4 regions of the Exiguobacterium sp. SH1S1 genome follow, and region 2 is predicted to be linked to each of the others. Evidence: riboswitches for the same ligand, from Rfam matches in the RefSeq annotation. Region 2 holds a riboswitch; each other region holds the start of a gene.
What was found. A riboswitch is a leader RNA that binds a small molecule or an ion and turns the genes downstream of it on or off. The one in region 2 is predicted to bind S-adenosylmethionine.

Region 1 (4,788 bases), 1.0 Mb from region 2:
CGTTCGACCCAAATCGTATCACCTTGTCGGTTGCCACGTTCAACGCGCGGGCGATTCGCGTGTATGAAGCTTGCGGGTTTCGACAAGTGGCTTCGTTTCAACAAGACACGAACGGGAGTACGTTCGACTTCATCGCATTAGAACGCAAAAAGCGCCCTCAGGATAGATGCTGAGGGCTTTTCTGCTGCCCGGTGCCTTTGTCGACCAAGTAAATCTGGCCATTCCCGTCTCATACCAAGACGGTCACACTTCATCGTTCGGGCAAGCACGGAGCTGCTGTTTCACACGTGAACCGTTCCCCCTACATGGTGTGTGATCGCTGCTTCATTCGGCTCGAACACGCCCGCTTCGGTGATGAGTCCGGTGATCAGTTCAGGCGGTGTGACGTCAAACGCCGGGTTAAAGACGGTGATCCCGACCGGCGCCGTCGGTTGTCCGCCGATATGGGTCACTTCTAGCGCGCTCCGCTCCTCGATTTGAATCACATCGTCCGCCGTTAAATCAAACGTCGTGTGCGGGGCCGCGACGTAAAACGGGATCCCGTAATGTTTAGCCAGGATGGCGAGCTGAAGCGTGCCGATCTTATTGGCGACGTGACCCGTCCGTGTGATGCGGTCAGCGCCGACGATGATGGCGTCGACTCCTTTCGCCTGAATCGTCCAAGCGGCCATATTGTCGGTGATGAGCGTGACGTCGATGTCGGCCTGGTCGAGCTCCCAGACGGTCAGGCGTGCCCCTTGGAGGAGCGGCCGCGTCTCACAAGCGAAGACGTTAAACGCTATACCTCGCTCTTTCCCGACGTAAAATGGAGCGAGCGCAGTCCCGTAACGCGACGTCGCGATCGCCCCGGCGTTACAGATCGTCAAGACGTTCCCCCCTGCTGGCAGCACCGTGAGCGCATGCTCCCCGATGGCCCGATACGTGTCGACGTCTCGCTCGAACAGCGCGATGGCCCGATGTTTGATGTCGGTCGCGATCCTTTCAAAGTCATCGCCGACGTTAAGCCCGAGAAGTGACTCGATCACGTTTTGAAGATTGACCGCCGTCGGTCGCGTCGCGATCAACCGACGGCCGACGAGGTCGAGCCGGCGTGTGAAGTCCGGGTCATCTTGAAGCCGGACCGCTTCTTTCGCGAGCACGAATGCGCCGAAATAGGCGATGGCCGGCGCGCCTCGGACTTGTAACGTCTCGATGGCGTGCTCCGCCTGTTCGAGCGTCGCGATCGTCACGTACCGCTCCTCATGGGGCAGTAACGTTTGGTCTAAAATGACGAGCTCGTCCCGGGACGGTTCGAAGCGAATGTTTTGGACTGTCATACGCGTACCCCCGCTAACAGCGTCACTAATTCATCGATTGTCCGGACATCGTGGCGCTGTTTAATGAGCGTCGTGCCGAGCGTGAGCGCTTCCCGTTTCCGCTCGAACCGGACCGTTTCCGGTAACGTCTCGAGGTCATTGACTCCGGCGAGGCCGATGGCGCGGCGAATCAGTTCGCATCCGGCATAGCCAATCGTGTCGCTAAAGATGGTTTGAAGTAGTTCATCGACGAATCCGTCCGTGTTGAACGGTTCGACCGCCGTCTCAAACTTCGTCCGGAACGTCTTCTCAAACGTCTCCCATACCGTCAATACGTCGGTGAACCGCTCGAACCGTTTGAGTGGGTCATGGAACGTCGATAGCGTCAAATGGGCGACAATTTGCCCGATGTCAAAGCCGAACGGTCCATAAAAAGCGAACTCCGGATCGATGACTTTCGTCTCTTGTTGCGTCGCGAAGATGCTGCCTGTATGTAAGTCCCCGTGCAAGAGCGCGTCGTGTTTCGTGACGAAACCGACTTTCAGTTTCGTGACCTCCACTTTCAATTTCTGGTCACGCCAAAGCGCTTCGACGTCCTGACGGAGCGCGGTTTCGATGTTGTTCGATTCGGCATCTTTGTACGGATCGGTGAAGATCAGTTTTTCAGTGATATCGCACAGTTCCGGGTTGTAATAATCCCGTTCTTTCCGCTTCTTCTCAATCGGGCCGGCCGCATAGTCGGACGTCTCAAACAACGTCTGTCCTAAAAACTCACCGATGTGACGGGCAAGTTCAGGATACGTTTTCCCTTCCAAATAGCCCGTCCGGACGATATCAAAGTCGGACAAGTCTTCTAAAATCGTGTAGGCGAGCGTCCGGTCACTGCCGAGAACGACCGGGACGAAACGCGGGACGACGCTGGCGAATTCGCGCAACGCGAGCTGCTCGATCCACGCCCGTTCAAGTGTGAGCGGCCAACTCTCGCCGACGACTTTCGCATACGGTAGCGCCTGCTTGACGATGAGGCTCGTTTCGCCTTGACGGATGCGGAAGACGAGGTTCAAGTTGCCGTCCCCGATCTCCTCGCAATGCGCGATGCCCCCATCTTCGAGTAACCCTAACGTTCTGACGTGCTCGACGACTGTCTGTTCTGTAAATGGTTGATAAGCCATGTCTGTTTCCCCTTTCGGTATATTCCCCACAAAAAAAGCCCCTTTCTCCGCGAGAAAGAGGCACAGCCGTAACGGTTGTTCCTCTCATCTGTCAGACGTATGTCTGGTGGATGTAGCACCGTGCCTACTGGTCGGTTGCTGCGGCGTCATCGGGCCAATTCCCTCTGCCAACTCGCGATAAGAGTGTCGTATTCGATTGTGTGAACTTGTTGTGATGAATATTACGGACTCGACCCCACCTTTGTCAACGGCAATTTGCTGGAGCAACGGTCACTTTTTTTATGCATATATGGTAACAACGAACTCAAACTTTTTTTCTCAAAAAAAGGAATTGACGAACCGGATATTGTGTGACAAAATTCAATTAAATTTCACAACTTCAAAATACATTCTTATCAAGAGCAGACGGAGGGGACAAGCCCGATGATGTCGCAGCAACCGACCCGATTGGGCACGGTGCTAATTCTTGCAGCGTAAGCTGAGAGATAAGAGTTCATTTTTTTATGATGACCTCTTGCCTCGGCATGGGGTCATTTTTGTTTGACCGGAAGGAGGAACGAACATGAGTATTACTGCCACATATGAAATCAGCCGGACGGACCGCGTCGCGACTGTCGCCGAGAAAATCGCCCTCGAACTGACCGTCGGCACGTGGACGGAACTGCCTCACCTAGAGCAAGAACAATTAAAGGCGTATCGGGGCGAGGTCGTCTCAACGACGCATACGGAAACAACGAGCCGCTTCACAATCCGTTACCCGCTCCATAACGTCACGCCCGACTTCTCATCCATCTTGACGACGACGTTCGGGAAATTATCGCTCGATGACTCGGTACGCTTGATCGACTTAACGTTACCCGAAACGCTTGCATCTGAATTCCCCGGAGCAAAGTTCGGTGTTCAAGGCGTTCGTGAGTTGCTCGACGTACATGATCGCCCGCTCGTCATGAGCATCTTTAAAGGGATCATCGGCCGTGATTTACGCTTCTTAGAACAGCAACTTCGAGACCAGCTCGCCGGCGGCATCGACATCGTCAAAGATGATGAAATCCTATACGACAACCCGCTCACTCCGTCGCTTGAACGAGCTAAAATCGGGGCGGCCGTCATCCAAGAACAGTTCGAAACGACCGGGAAACGTTCGCTCTATGCCATCACGCTCAGCGGTCCGGTGTTCGGGCTGCGTGACCAAGCGCTCCGCTTGATCGAGGCGGGCGCGACGGCACTGTTGTTCAACGTCTATACATACGGGCTCGACACACTCCGCGAACTCGCAAGCGATCCAACAATTAACGTCCCGATTTTGGCGCACCCCGCGTTCGCCGGAGCCTTGACCGGCTCGATCAGCCACTCGCTCTTGCTCGGAAAATTGATCCGCCTCGCGGGGGCCGACTTGACGCTGTTCCCGTCCCCATACGGTTCACTTGCGACACCGCCTGATGAGGCGTTCACGATTCGGGATGGCAGTGCTCGGCCGCACTGGACGAAACCGATTCTACCGGTCCCATCGGCCGGTATCCATCCGGGGCTCGTCCCGGACATCATCCGTGATTTCGGCACAGACGTCGTCATCAACGCCGGCGGCGGCATCCACGGTCACCCAGACGGCGCGGCCGCCGGGGCCCGGGCGTTCCGACAAGCGATTGAGCAAGTATTGGGCGTGGCGAGCCAGACGAACGAGCTCGAAGCCGCGTTAAAGGCGTGGTCAAAACAATGACGATTCACATCTTGTGTGACTTCGATGGGACGATCACGGCCGAGGACAACATCATCGCTTTGATGCGGGCGTTCGCACCGCCCGAATGGCACGCGCTCAAAGACGATGTGCTCGCTCAAGACATCTCGATCCGCTCCGGGGTCGGGCAGATGTTCCAGCTGTTGCCGAGCGCTGACGCTTCGGCGTACCGTGACTACTTGCTGGACCGCATCACCTTGCGCCCAGGTTTCCCAGCATTTTTGGAAGAGATCCGAGAACATGGCTGGAAGTTCGACGTCGTCAGCGGCGGCATGGACTTTTTCGTGCACCCGATCTTGCAAGACCACGTCGCACCGGACCACATCTACTGTAACGTCGCCGACTTCTCAGGCGAGACGGTACGCGTCGACTGGCCCTACGCCTGTGACGCGCATTGCACGAATGATTGTGGTTGCTGCAAACCGACAATCGCCCGGACGATCGTCGATCCCGTTGATCGCTTGATCGTCATCGGTGACTCGGTGACCGACTTCGAGATCGCCAAACGGGCCGATTTCGTCTACGCCCGTGGGCAACTCATCACGCTCTGTGAAGCAGAAGGCATCGCCTATGCCCCGTTCGAGAC
Region 2 (4,788 bases):
TCCTGCTGTTCCGGGACGGCGAGGTCATCCTCAAGGTCGCCGTCGACAGTGTGTTGTTCGTATTGAGTTACTACGTCCAAAAGAGATGGATCTTCAAACGCTAAAAGGCCCGACAGCTGTCGGGCCTTTCGTCAATAAGCGAGCGTTCCGAGTTTGACCGACGTGTAGCGGTGCAACTCGCGCACGTCGGTGATCCCGGTCTTGATCATCATGTCGCGCATGAGCAGGGCGCAGACGCGGGCGTCCTCGGCGGCATCGTGGTGGATGAACGGGACGTTCAAATGCTCGGCCATCGTGTTCAACTTATGGTTCGGTAGCCCCGGGTATAGCTTGCGGGACAACTTAACGGTGCAGCCGTATTCAATCGTCGGGAAAGTGAACAAGTCGTACTTGGCGATCGCTTTACGGAGCGCACCCATGTCAAACGCGGCGTTATGGGCTATGACGACGTCGACGGCGTTCAGTGTCGGATAGAGCTGTTCGAGCACTTCGGGCAATGCCGGGGCGTCCCAGACGTCGCTCGGGCGAATCCCGTGGACGCGAATGTTACCTTGGTCAAAGTCTTCCTCAGGATTGACGAGCAATTGGTTCGTCTCGACGACTTCACCGTCTGTAAGTAAACTCCAACCGACAGAGCAGATGCTCCGACTGTCGCGATTGGCCGTCTCGACGTCGATTGCTAGAATAGAATGTGGCATAAAAGTTCCTCTCTTCGTTAAAAATCTGTACAAAAAAAGTCTAACACAAGGTTAGACTGGAAAGCGATCATGCGGCCGAGAGGTGCCGACACGCCTCGGCGCAGCGCAAGCACGCCTCAGAGCAACGTTGGCAATGGTCGTATAAGTGACGCCCGCATTCGACGGCACACGTATCACACACTTGCGCGCAGAGCGCCGCGATCGGTCTTGTGAACGCAGAGTCGGTTTCGAGCGCGTTCAAGGTGAGTGTGGCGACTTCGGCACATTCTTTCGTCAACCGGATACATTCCGAGACCATCAGCAGGTCTTCTTCTTGTAAACATTTCGAGAAGCAATGGTTGCTCGCCCGGATACAATCGATCACGGCCAAAATCGTCTCTTCGACAGAGGCTCGGTTCATTGGAAGTCCCCCTTAAGATAAATGATGTCTTACAATCATTACCCGGTTCGTGTCGACTTAAACCGAGGCGGGGACACAAAAAAGCCGGCCCACATCAGTGGACCGACTTAAGGAATGGAGCATAGCGGGCTCGAACCGCTGACCTCCACGCTGCCAGCGTGGCGCTCTCCCAGCTGAGCTAATGCCCCGTTGGAAATTATTATATCATTCTAATAAATGATTTGGCAACAAGAAAAACGAAAGAAGTTTGAAAATCATTTTTTTGAAGTTTAATGAGCGCTAGAGCCGGGAAGAATAGACAGAATGTTATATTAAGAAAGCAGGTGCAACGTATGGAGATGATTTTGCTAGCGCTACTGCCCGCACTCATGTGGGGGAGTATCCCGCTTATCGTATCTATTGTCGGCGGCAAGCCGATTCAACAATTGATCGGCACGACGATCGGCGCGATGGTGATGGCGGTTGTCATCGCGCTCGTCTTCAAACCAGAGTTCACGACGCTCGCGATCGTGACTGGTTTCATTTCGGGTGTGTTCTGGGCGCTCGGACAGTACCTTCAGTTCCAGTCGTTCCAAATTTTAAGCGTCTCGAAAGCGATGCCGATCAGTACAGGGATGCAGCTTGTCGGGACATCACTGTTCGGAGTCATCGTTCTCGGTGACTGGAAGACATCGACCGAGCTATGGCTCGGCTTCTCGGCCCTCGTTTTGATCATCATCGGGGCCGTCATGACGTCATATCAACAAAATAAAGAATCTGACAGCAGTAGTGCTTTGAAAAAAGGGCTCCTCGTGCTCCTCGTTTCGAGCATCGGTTACGTGACGTATGCCGTCCTCACCAACTACTTTGAAGTCGACGGCATCACCGCCATCCTACCGCAGTCGCTCGGGATGTTCATCGCCGCGCTCTTGTTCAGTCTTCGTGAAAAAGATGTGAAAAAATTTGATCCGAAGACGTTCAAGAACATCTTCGCCGGGCTTGCCTGGGGCATCGGGAATTTCGGGTTGTTCGTCTCGAGCGGAGAAGTCGGCATCGCCACGTCGTTCGCCTTGTCTCAACTGAACGTCGTCGTCGCGACACTCGGTGGCATTTACTTGTTAAAAGAAGAAAAGACGTCGAAAGAACGTGTCTTCGTCTTTATGGGGATCGGTCTGATCGTGGTCGCTGGATTCATGCTCGGGCTCGCCAAGAGCTAAAAAAACGACGGGCATGGGGCCCGTCGTTGTCAGCTTGTCCACGTCTGGTCGATGAACTCGTCACGGCCAGATTGTTTCCGGTCCGCTTTATAGTGGGCCGGATTTTTTTTATGATAATCTTGATGATAGTCTTCGGCCGGGTAAAAGACGTCAGCCGGTAAGATTTTCGTCACGATCGGTTGTTTGAACTTTCCGCTCGCGGCGAGCGCGTCGCGACTCTGTTCTGCCGCCACGCGTTGCTCTTCCGTATGATAGAAGATGGCGGGCGCGTATTGTTGCCCGCGGTCTTGGAACTGGCCGCCGTCGTCGGTCGGATCAGTCTGAATCCAATACAATTCGAGCAGGCGCTCATATGAGAATTGAGAAGGATCGAACGTGATCTCGACGACCTCGTAGTGACCACTCGTGCCTGTCTTGACGTCTTTATACGTCGGATTGTTAACGTGTCCGCCTGTATAACCGGATACGATTCCTTCGATTCCTGGCTGTTCCTCGAACGGTGTCACCATGCACCAAAAACAACCACCTGCGAATGTAGCTTTTTCCAAAATAAAATCCCCCTCATGTTCATTCCAAAAAAACGCCCATGTCATCGACATGAGCGTTTTGTCATATCGTCCAAGGCGATGCCTTGCTGGAAGTAGCACCTTGCCGAAGTAGGTTGCTGTGAAGTCGTAGAGCCAGGTCTCTCGTTCACTCAAGATATCGATATGTAGTTGGTGACAGCATCATATCATCTGTCTCGTTTAAACGTCAACGATTTGGTGTGCGCCGAAGTTGAAATAGCGTGGCACCAACAATCAAGATAATGAGGGCGATGGACGCAGGGAATGCCCACGGCAAATCATCCCCGAACAATTGTAGAAAGAACAGGGCGAACACGGACAGTAAAACAAGGATGTAAGAGCGGGACATGGCTACCTCCAATAACGTTTCTTCTAGTGTAACAAGTTGCACATCCAATGGCGATAAAAACAAGGAGATTCGATGCATTCAGCGAATACCGAATAACATTGCCTATAAGGAGGGAATTGGATGCAAGACTTATTTGAACTAGACATCGAGACCGCACAGCGCGGATATAAAGAAGGGACGTTCACGGCCCGGGACGTGACGGCCTACTATTTGACACGGATCGCTAGCTTGAACGATAAACTGAAAGCGGTCATCCAAGTGAACCCGGACGCGTTGTTCGAGGCTGAGGCGGCTGACCGTGCCTACCGACGCGGAGACCGGCTGCCACTCCTCGGTATTCCCGTTTTACTCAAGGACAACATCGAGACGGCGGGACTCATGAGGACTACTGCCGGCGCCGTGGCGCTCGAGCATCACTTTGCGGGTCGTGACGCTGAACTCGTCCGTCGCCTCCGTGAGCACGGGGCGGTCATTCTCGGCAAAGCCAATTTATCGGAATGGGCCAATTTTTTGACTGAGGACATGCCGAACGGATGGAGCGGGGTCGGTGGCCAGACGCTCAATCCGTATGGTGACAATCTCGACGTCGGCGGTTCGAGTTCTGGTTCGGCGTCAGCGGTCGCTGCGAACTTGACGATGCTCGCTGTCGGCAGCGAGACGAGCGGGTCGATCATCCACCCGAGCGTCCATAACGGCATCGTCGGCATCAAACCGACGGTCGGGCTCATCAGCCGGAGTGGGATCATCCCGATTTCGCGGTCGCAAGATACGGCCGGTCCGATGGCGCGGACGCTCCGCGACGCGGTGCTCGCACTAGAAGCGATGTGCGGGGAAGACGACTCGGACCCGGCGACGACACATCTACCGGCCGGTCCACCGTACCGGACGTGTCTCGACGAACGTCAAGCCGTCGGCATGCGCGTCGGTTTCGTGAAGGCGGAACTGTCGGATGAAGAACAGACGCTCTATCAAGCGGCGCTGGCGTTACTCAAAGCGAGCGGGGTCGAGCTCGTCGAAGTCGACCTGCCGTCAAACGACGGACTTGACCAAGGCGACGTCCTCTACCATGAGTTCAAGCTCGGGATCGAGGCGTATTTGGCGACGACAGCGCTCCCGTATGAAACGCTCAAGGACTTGATGGACTGGAACAAGCTTCACCCGGAAACGATCCCGCACGGACAAGTTACGTTCGAGAAAGCGAATCAGTTATCAGGGCGTTTGACCGAGTCGAGCTACCTCGAGCGACGCTTAGCCGACGTCCGGCACGCGAAAACTGACGGCCTCGATCGTTTATTGATGGAACAAACGCTTCACGCCCTGGCGTTGCCACACGACTTGAATTACGATATGGCGGCGAAGGCAGGGCACCCGACGGTCACGATCCCATACAAGCTCAAACAGAGCGGGGCACCTTTCGGGCTGTCATTCACGGGTACGAGCTATGCGGAACGAGACCTCATCCGTATCGCCTACGCGTTCGAACGCCACGTGACGCGTCCGATCCCGCCTATGTAAGAACGTTGCACCTGTCGCTCACGTCCGCTACAATGGTACGTATGCGGATTGAAGAAAGGACAGA
Region 3 (4,788 bases), 370 kb from region 2:
TGTGTAGCTGAGCTTCATACGTGACCCTTCACCGTAAGCCCCGCCGGTCCAACCCGTGTTGACGAGGTAGACGTCGACGTTATGCTGCTCGATCAACTTACCGAGCATGTCGGCGTACCGTTCCGGGGCGAGCGGCAAGAACGGTGAGCCGAAGCAAGTCGAGAACGTTGCTTGTGGCTCAGTCACGCCGCGCTCCGTGCCGGCTAGTTTTGACGTGTAGCCGGATAGGAAGTGATACATCGCCTGCTCTTTCGTCAACTTGCTGATCGGCGGGAGCACCCCGTAAGCATCGGCCGTCAAGAAGACGATCGTGTTCGGGTGACCGGCCCGTGAAGGGAGCATCGCGTTATCGATAAATTGAATCGGGTAAGCTGCTCGCGTGTTCTCGGTAAGCGAGATGTTTTTGTAGTCGGCTGAGCGGTCTTCGTTCAAGACGACGTTTTCAATCAACGAGCCGAAACGGATGGCGTCATAAATTTGCGGCTCGTTCTCACGCGACAAGTTGATCGTCTTGGCGTAGCAACCGCCTTCGATGTTGAAGATGCCGTCTGGCGACCAACCGTGCTCATCGTCACCGATGAGATGACGTTCCGTATCGGCCGAGAGCGTCGTCTTGCCCGTGCCCGATAGTCCGAAGAAGAGCGCCGTCTCCCCGGCGTCCGAGACGTTGGCCGAGCAATGCATCGACAAGACGTGCTGTTCAGGTAATAGGAAGTTCATGACCGAGAAAATCGATTTTTTAATTTCGCCGCCGTATTCTGTTCCCCCGATCAGAATGGTACGTTTGGCGAACGAGACGAGGATAAACGTTTCTGAGTTCGTCCCGTCAACTGTTGGATCGGCCTTGTAGCTCGGTGCATAAATGACCGTGAATGGGTCAAACGCAGCTCTCGTCGGCCACTCTCGCAAGAACAACTGTTTCGCGAACAAGCTGTGCCACGCATACTCGGTGATGGCGCGTACAGGTAGCGTGTAGTGCTCGTCAGCTCCAGCCGAAGCTTCGAGATAATACAGCTTCTGTTTCGTCTCGAGATGAGTGAGGACTTTGTCGAGAAGAGCGGTGAACTTGTCTTCTGCGATCGGCTGATTGACCGGACCCCAGTCCACTAACGAGTTGCTGACTTCATCTTGGACGACGAATTTGTCTTTCGGTGACCGCCCTGTGAATTTCCCTGTACTGACCGATAAAGCCCCGTCTTTCGTCAGTACGCCTTCACCGTTACGAATGGCTTCTTCCACCAGTTCTGGAACCGTTAAGTTCCGTAATACATCGGCACCCTTAATTAATTCTTCGATTTTCAGGAGCGTAGTCGCCATCCTGAATCCCACCTTTCCCCTAAATAGATGTGGATGAAATCCGCATACTTCCGCGATTAATTAGTATGACACTTTTTATTATATGTGACACACTAATCAAAAACAAGCATTTCTTTACCCTTTAAAGTAAGCGCTTTCTTACAAAGACATTCTAACATATTCTGTATAAGCGGGGAGTGAAAAAACGGAAACCGTCAAAAAAATGTTTGATATTTCACAAACATAAATGATTTCCGTGATTACGAAGAAATTTACAAATTAAGCGGATACGCTTGACAGAACGGTATGGCATTTATATGATGGTGTTCGTAACGGATACTCTTATTCTGAGCGGTGGAGGGAACAAGGCCCTACGAAGCCCAGCAACCGTCCGATCCTGTAGTCTTTTTCGGAAAAGGTGCTATCCTGAAGCGAAGCGACAGCTTCGAACGATAAGAGGGTAAGGAAGAACGATTCAACCTTTCCCATTGAACGTGGCGAAAGGTTTTTTTCATTACCGTCCCAAAGCAACGCGTAAGGGGAACGAGTACCGTCCACACATCACCCTTATTAATAGGAGGTTTTTCGAAATGTCAAACTTGAACCGTCGACTTTTCACTTCGGAGTCCGTCACTGAAGGACATCCGGATAAAATTTGTGACCAAATCTCAGATGCGATTTTGGATGCAATTTTGGCTGAAGATCCAAACGCCCGCGTTGCGGCTGAGACGTCTGTCACGACAGGTCTCGTGCTCGTAGCTGGTGAAATCACGACATCGACTTACGTGGATATCCCGAAAGTTGTACGTGAAACTGTTCGTGAGATCGGCTACACGCGCGCCAAATATGGTTTTGACGCTGAGACTTGTGCTGTACTCACAGCAATCGACGAGCAGTCGGCAGACATCGCACTCGGTGTCGACCAAGCGCTCGAAGCTCGTGAAGGTCAAATGACTGACGAAGAAATCGATGCGATCGGTGCCGGTGACCAAGGCCTCATGTTCGGTTATGCAACGAACGAGACACCTGAACTCATGCCGCTCCCGATCTCACTCGCTCACAAATTGTCACGTCGCTTGGCAGAAGTCCGCAAAAACGGAACGCTCACTTACCTTCGTCCAGACGGTAAGACGCAAGTAACTGTCGAATACGACCAAGACAACAACCCGGTCCGTATCGATACGATCGTCATCTCGACGCAACACGCAGAAGACATCACGCTCGAGCAGATCCAAGCGGACCTTAAAGAACACGTGATCGAAGCAGTCATCCCGGCTGAACTCATCGACGCCGAGACAAAATACTTCATCAACCCGACTGGCCGTTTCGTCATCGGTGGACCACAAGGTGATGCAGGTCTCACAGGACGTAAAATCATCGTCGACACATACGGTGGATACGCTCGCCACGGCGGTGGTGCGTTCTCAGGTAAAGATCCTACCAAAGTTGACCGTTCGGCAGCATACGCGGCCCGCTACGTGGCGAAAAACCTCGTGGCAGCTGGACTTGCTGACAAAGCGGAAGTTCAACTTGCATACGCGATCGGTGTCGCACACCCGGTTTCAATCGCGGTGGACACGTTCGGCACTGGTAAATTGAGCGAGACTGAACTCGTTGAACTCATTCGTGAGAACTTCGACCTTCGTCCGGCCGGCATCATCAAGATGCTCGACCTTCGTCGCCCGATCTACAGACAGACAGCAGCTTACGGACACTTTGGTCGCACAGACGTTGAACTCCCATGGGAGCAGACGGACAAAGCGGCAGTGCTTGAAGAAGGCGCAAAACGTTTCGCATAAGCAATAAAAAACGACCTTTCGCGAGAAAGGTCGTTTTTTATTATGCTTGTGGTTTATTTTCGTTTGTTGCGTTCTCGTTGCCAAGTGCCGTATCTTTCGCCTCGACGACTTTCTCGCCAATATCTTGCAAATCTGATTTTGCTTCCTGGGCCGTCTCGACGACTTTGTTCACGTCTTGTTTGACCGTGTCGACTTCACCGACAACTTTTTCATAGACGTTTTGCACATCGGTCGACACTTCTTGAATCATACCTGAAGCCGATTTCACTTGCTCGATGACTTGAGACGCTTTACCGGCCGGATCTTCTTTGATCGTGTCGACGAGACCGCCGACAGACGACTTCGCATTCGTGAGTGACTGTTTCGTCGTCTCACGGTTCGACGAGCTAAGTAGGGCGATCAGACCGCCGACGAGCGCACCGAGAAGCATTCCGGTCACGACGTTGATTCTAGGACCACCCGAGTTGGTTTGGTCGAATTGGCGATTCGGGTTGTTAGCGTTAGCTGCGTGCGGATCGTTTTGTAATGTTGGTTCCATGTCTAAGCACTCCTTTGTAAGTTGGCATTGGTACTCATATACCCTAGTTAAAATAGAAAATAACGTTCTGCTTGATTTCGACACGAAAAAGTAATAGAAGGGCAGGATATTTTTTACGTGATGGGGAATGATAGTACTAGATTGGCCAAAAGGGGGAAGCTGTTATGAAGATGCGGGAAGCCGTACCAGAAGATGCCGCCACGATTCGAGATATCGCACTTGCGACCATCAGTGTGACAGATGACGTTCGGTCTAAGGTGATGGAGCGCGCCTATCAACAAGAAGAGATCGTCCGGGCCATCGGTTCGAGTGAAGAAGCGAAAGAACAGTTGTTCATCGTCGGTGAGGCCGAAGGAGACGTCATCGGGTTTTACCATGCGATCGACCGCGGTGATACGTGGGAAGTGCTTCGTCTCTATCTTCATCCGGCTCACCATCGCCAAGGACTTGGGGCAGAACTGCTGACGCATCTCCAAGAGCGGAAAGCGCAGCCGATCGAGCTGTACGTCGAGAGTTCGAACGAGCAGGCGATCGCGTTCTTAAGCCACCAAGCGTTCACCGAACTGAACCGAATTCAAGAAGAAGTGTACGATCAACCGATGGAGCTCATCCATTTGCGTTACGACCCACGCTAAGACTCCAGACGGATTTTCTTTCAAACATCAGTCAGCGGCTGATGTTTTTTGTTAGAATTGATGAGACATACTAATAATGAGGTGACAGCATGACATATGAAGAAGAATCACGAAAAGGGGTCATCGTGATCGTTTACCCGTTGCAGTTCACGTCCCGACTCAGCGAAGCATTTTTGCAGCGACTCAGTGTCGACTATGAGGTGCTCGTCGTGACCGGACAGACGGTCGGACTAACGGCAGAAGACCATAAACAGCTGATCAAGAACACGCTACGGGAAGCGAGTCAGTCCAAACTACCGATTCACGTCATCGCCTTCAGTCTCGGGGCGCTCTTGACGAACCGCCTCCTGCAAGAGTACGACGTGCCGCTCGGGAGTTTGACATACATCTCCCCGCTCTTTGATTGGCATTCGTCCCGCCAAATCGGCGGGCTCAAACAAGTCGTCGCCAGTGCGGTCGACCGGTTCCGCCCCGATTTGCCGCTCAGTATGATGACGTTCACCGGTGGTGGGGAAGAGTC
Region 4 (4,788 bases), 430 kb from region 2:
ATGGCCGCGTTCGCGAGCACAGGGAGCATCATGATCGGACGACGGACGAAGTTCGCCATTTGAATTTTCGGTGAGCCGAGGAAGTGAGCGAGCGACGTCCCGGTCGCGTTCATCTGCCACCCGGCGATAGCGAGACCAAAACCGGCTGCGACGACGCCGAGGTTAGCGGCCCCGGCGGCAACACCGGACAGACTGATCGCCGTCGCGATCCCGACTGTCGAGATCGGGGAGACGATGATGAGCGAGAACGCCATCGCGATCAACATGCCCATCACGATCGGTTGGAGTTCAGTCATCGTCATGATGACGGTGCCGATGTACGTCGTGATCTGTGAGATGTACGTGAGTAAGAACATGCCGATTCCGCCGGCGATGACGATGACCGTCATCGGTAAAACGAGGACGGTGTACGTCTTTAAGCGTGGCGACAGCTGAATGACCATATATGTCGCGAGGGCGGCGGTCACACCGGCCGTGATGACGTCGCCGATTCCCGCCATGAGGAACGCGCCTTCCTCGATACGGATAGCGCCGCTCCCGACCTGGGTCGCAATGCCGATCGTGCCGGCCTCGAGCGCAGAACGTCCGAACTGCATGGCGACGGCTACACCGATGATGACGGGTAAGAGGCGCATCGCGATCGTCGTCGCGTCTAAGATGAACTGTAAAGACGGAAAATACGGTAAGATGGCTTTCGTTAATTCACCGAGCAATGCGCTCGGGATGAGGGCGATTAAAATAGCGAGACTGAGTCCGTTCAATACGTTCATCAAAAATTGTTTGCCTGTCAGTTTCGTTTGTTCCGTCATGAGTCGATTCACCTGTCCTTTTCTACGTATACGCTGTTATGTACGAAAGCGTTAAAGTTAATGACCATACTATGCCTCTTTTCGTGAAGCGTCAACAGGAAATGTTGAACGATTCAGAAAATTCGTGGGGTGAGCACAACTTTTGAACAGATCGGCTCACATTCATATACTTATAAAAGAGGTGAGAACAATGATTACAGACGGATTGTTATATATATACGCCCCGATGTGTGGAACATGCGCTGTGGCCGAGCGGATGCTCGCCGTCGTCGAAGCGGTCGACCCGACACTCGCGATTGACAAGCAGGACGCCAACTTTATCCCGCAAGAGTTAGAAGCGTATCAAGTCATGAGCGTCCCGGCGCTGTTAAAGCTTAAAGACGGCCAAGTCGAAGACCGATTATATGCGTTCCAAAACGTGCAACACGTCCTATCTTTCGTTAAATGAGATAGGATGATTAGAATAATCAGAAAATTTTAAATAATCAGTTGACACAGAAAGTTCACGAATGGTATATTCATTACAACATCTTACTTGAACACAATATAGGACGAGATTCTCCAGCCATCAAGACGTTTTAGAACAGCCGGTGCATCACTTTACGCGACTTTTAGGTGGACCTTCCCTTCGATTGTCCCCCAAAAAAATCAAGCGCAGGGACACCTACCGCGTAACCGCATGGTACGTTCTAAGGCCGAGTGATGGATGGCTTGAATCCCCCATATAAGGATGAACACTCTGATCGGGCAAAAGAGTTTCATCTATGGGTTGTCCTTCCGTGACTCAAGGTGCTACGTTCTGTGTCATCCTCGGATGGCACCTTTTTTTGATTTTTCGCACAAAATAGTTTGACATGAAAATAATGTGTCGCTATTATAAAGCTAATCGAATAAACAACACTCTTATCAAGAGAGGCTGAGGGACTGGCCCTATGACGCCCAGCAACCGCGGAGCAATCCGAAATGGTGCTAATTCCAGCAAGGTGAGAACCTTGGAAGATGAGAGCAATCGTTGTCCGTACCGATAAAGTACGCACGTTTGCTCAAACGTGTGTACTTTTTTTGTTGTCAGGAGGGAAAGGTATTGATTCAATTACGTAATGTGGCCAAATGGTTCGACACGAAGAACGGTCGAGTCCAGGCGGTTGATGATGTGTCGCTCACAATCGAGAGCGGCGAAATTTTTGGAATAATCGGATATTCAGGGGCGGGGAAGTCGACGCTCATCCGTCTGCTCAACCGACTCGAGTCACCGTCAAGCGGTGAAATCGTCGTCGCAGGGAGCGAGCTGACGAAGCTCACTCCGAAAGAACTGCGCGGGGTGCGCAAAAACGTCTCGATGGTATTCCAACACTTCAACTTATTATGGTCGCGCACGGTCGCTGAGAACATCAGCTTCCCGCTCGAACTGATCGGGGTACCGGCCAGTGAACGTAAACGCCGCGTCCAAGAGCTCGTCGATCTCGTCGGTCTCGCCGGACGTGAAGACAGCTATCCGTCGCAACTATCGGGCGGTCAAAAACAGCGAGTCGGGATTGCCCGCGCGCTCGCTACAAATCCAGACGTGCTCCTCTGCGATGAAGCGACGAGCGCACTCGACCCGAAGACGACCGATTCGATTCTCGAACTGCTCGTCAGCATCAATAAGAAACTCGGACTGACGATCGTCCTCATCACCCATGAGATGCACGTCATCCAAAAAATCTGTCATCGCGTCGCCGTCATGGAGGCAGGGAAAGTCGTCGAGACCGGCCAAGTCGCGGACGTGTTCCAACATCCGGAACAGCCGATCACGAAAGAGTTCGTCAAACAGATCGGTGCCGTCGACGACATGTCGCTCACGTTCGAGCATTTGAAAGCACGTTATCCGAGTGGCCAAATCGTCAAACTCAAGTTCTTGAACGAGACGGCCGAACAGCCGATTTTATCGGAAGTGTTGAAACAGCACGACATCGGCTTCAACATCATCGGCGGTAACGTGACGCAGTCGCAAGTCGGCGCGCTCGGAACGCTATTCATCCAATTGATCGGAGAGCCGGCTGAAGTCGAGCGGGCCATCGCCTCAATCCGATCGCAGGCAGTGGAAGTGGAGGTAGAAAGCGATGTTTCCTAATGTAGATTGGCAAGTCATGCTCGAACAGACGTGGGAGACGCTCTATATGACGCTCGTCGCAGGAGCCGCGACATTCGTCATCGGTCTCGCCCTCGGCATGCTCTTATATGTCACGAACGAACCGCTCATGATGAAGAATCGTCCGATTTACACGATCATCAGTGCGGTCGTCAACGTGTTCCGCTCGATCCCGTTCATTATTTTGATCATCTTGCTCATTCCGTTCACGCTCCTTCTCGTCGGAACGATGCTCGGTTCGACGGCGGCGCTCCCGGCGCTCATCATCGGTGCGGCCCCGTTTTATGCACGGATGGTCGAGCTCGCACTCCGCGAAGTCGATCGCGGTGTCATCGAGGCGGCCGAGTCGATGGGCGCGACGAAATGGCAGATCGTCTATAAAGTGTTGTTCCCGGAAGCACTCCCGGCCATCGTGTCAGGCATCACGGTGACGATCGTCGCCATCGTCGGTTACACGGCCATGGCCGGAGTCGTCGGGGGTGGTGGTCTCGGGAACTTGGCGTTCCTCGAAGGGTTCCAACGTTCACAAAGCGACGTCACGTTCGTCGCGACCGTATTGATCTTAGTCATCGTCTTCGTCGTTCAGTTTATCGGCGATCGACTCGTCTCAAAAATCGATAAGCGATCAGCTTAATCAAATACAATCATATGGAGGGTTTTATAATGAAATCATGGAAAACAGTACTCGGATTGACAGCAGCATCAGCACTCACAATTCTCGCGGCATGTGGCGGCGGGGACTCAGAATCAGGCTCGGGCGACGACAAGACGCTCATCATCGGCGCGTCGAACGTACCACACGCCGAGATTTTAGAGCACGTCCAAGACGAATATGAAGAAAAAGGCTACACGCTTGAAATCAAGAAGTTCCAAGACTACGTGCTCCCGAACAAGACGCTCGCAGCTGGCGAACTCGACGCGAACTACTTCCAACACGAGCCGTACCTCGAGTCACAAATGGCTGAGAACAAAGACTATAAATTCGCTTCAGCCGGCGGCGTCCACATCGAGCCGATCGGTGTCTACTCACAAGACTACAAATCACTCGATGAGCTTCCGGACGGCGCTGAAATCATCATGAGCTCGTCGGTCGCTGACCACGGACGAATCTTGACGATGCTTCAAACAGAAGGCTTGCTCACGCTCGCTGACGGCAAGACGACAGACGCGACAGTCGCTGACATCGTCGACAACCCGAAAAACTTGGAGTTCAAGACGGACGTCGAAGCGGCACTTCTCCCGCAAGCGTTCAACAACGGTGAAGGCGATGCCGTCCTCATCAACACGAACTACGCGATTGATGCCGGCCTCAACCCGCTCGAAGACGCAATCGCTCTTGAAGGCGAAGACTCACCGTACGTCAACTTGATCGTCACGCGTGAAGGCGACGAAGACGATGAGCGCGTCAAGGCACTCCTTGAAGTATTGACATCAGAAGAGACACAACAGTGGATCTTGGATGAGTACAAAGGTGCGGTCGTACCGGTTAAATAATGATTGATTTTAGGCTCGGGACATCCCGGGCCTTTTTTGTTTGCAGTGGTTTTGCTTCAATAATAGAAGTAAACTATTTATATGTAGAAAAAGGGGGGATCCGGGTGAGCATACGACACATTCATCCGCTGACGCTTGGCGTCTTGTTCGGTACATTTTTTGCACGGCTGTCGACGTTTTTTGTCATGCCGTTTTTTGCGATTTATCTCGCGACGCTCGGTTTCTCGGCGAGCGTGATCGGGACGGTGTTCGCGACGTCGGCATTATCCGGTCTATTTATGAGCTTTTTTGGGGGGACGCTGTCTGACCGCTACGGGCGCAAACAGCTGATGTTGATAGGTATCGGTTTGAACG

Region 1: another riboswitch for S-adenosylmethionine. It lies ahead of mtnK (S-methyl-5-thioribose kinase); the one in region 2 lies ahead of msrA (peptide-methionine (S)-S-oxide reductase MsrA).
Region 3: another riboswitch for S-adenosylmethionine. It lies ahead of metK (methionine adenosyltransferase); the one in region 2 lies ahead of msrA (peptide-methionine (S)-S-oxide reductase MsrA).
Region 4: another riboswitch for S-adenosylmethionine. It lies ahead of EVJ23_RS02515 (methionine ABC transporter ATP-binding protein); the one in region 2 lies ahead of msrA (peptide-methionine (S)-S-oxide reductase MsrA).

What each region holds. Positions count from the first base shown of each region.
Region 1 covers NZ_SJUZ01000001.1:1,096,543-1,101,330, forward strand. The annotation lists gene EVJ23_RS05530 (GNAT family N-acetyltransferase) at 1-173, shown strand, start outside; gene mtnA (S-methyl-5-thioribose-1-phosphate isomerase) at 282-1,316, opposite strand; gene mtnK (S-methyl-5-thioribose kinase) at 1,313-2,467, opposite strand; SAM riboswitch class I at 2,549-2,651, opposite strand; SAM riboswitch class I at 2,857-2,959, shown strand; gene EVJ23_RS05545 (2,3-diketo-5-methylthiopentyl-1-phosphate enolase) at 3,030-4,184, shown strand; gene EVJ23_RS05550 (2-hydroxy-3-keto-5-methylthiopentenyl-1-phosphate phosphatase) at 4,181-4,788, shown strand, end outside.
Region 2 covers NZ_SJUZ01000001.1:53,933-58,720, reverse strand. The annotation lists gene EVJ23_RS00325 (bifunctional glycosyltransferase family 2/GtrA family protein) at 1-104, shown strand, start outside; gene EVJ23_RS00320 (3'-5' exonuclease) at 132-698, opposite strand; gene EVJ23_RS00315 (four-helix bundle copper-binding protein) at 766-1,098, opposite strand; tRNA gene EVJ23_RS00310 (tRNA-Ala) at 1,214-1,286, opposite strand; gene EVJ23_RS00305 (GRP family sugar transporter) at 1,431-2,294, shown strand; gene msrA (peptide-methionine (S)-S-oxide reductase MsrA) at 2,324-2,842, opposite strand; SAM riboswitch class I at 2,904-3,003, opposite strand; gene EVJ23_RS15250 (hypothetical protein) at 3,048-3,209, opposite strand; gene EVJ23_RS00295 (amidase family protein) at 3,330-4,724, shown strand.
Region 3 covers NZ_SJUZ01000001.1:424,897-429,684, reverse strand. The annotation lists gene pckA (phosphoenolpyruvate carboxykinase (ATP)) at 1-1,317, opposite strand, end outside; SAM riboswitch class I at 1,636-1,755, shown strand; gene metK (methionine adenosyltransferase) at 1,887-3,095, shown strand; gene EVJ23_RS02210 (YtxH domain-containing protein) at 3,136-3,633, opposite strand; gene EVJ23_RS02205 (GNAT family N-acetyltransferase) at 3,798-4,268, shown strand; gene EVJ23_RS02200 (alpha/beta fold hydrolase) at 4,358-4,788, shown strand, end outside.
Region 4 covers NZ_SJUZ01000001.1:486,940-491,727, reverse strand. The annotation lists gene EVJ23_RS02525 (PTS sugar transporter subunit IIC) at 1-809, opposite strand, end outside; gene EVJ23_RS02520 (thioredoxin family protein) at 1,000-1,257, shown strand; SAM riboswitch class I at 1,710-1,815, shown strand; gene EVJ23_RS02515 (methionine ABC transporter ATP-binding protein) at 1,894-2,922, shown strand; gene EVJ23_RS02510 (methionine ABC transporter permease) at 2,912-3,574, shown strand; gene EVJ23_RS02505 (MetQ/NlpA family ABC transporter substrate-binding protein) at 3,604-4,434, shown strand; gene EVJ23_RS02500 (MDR family MFS transporter) at 4,539-4,788, shown strand, end outside.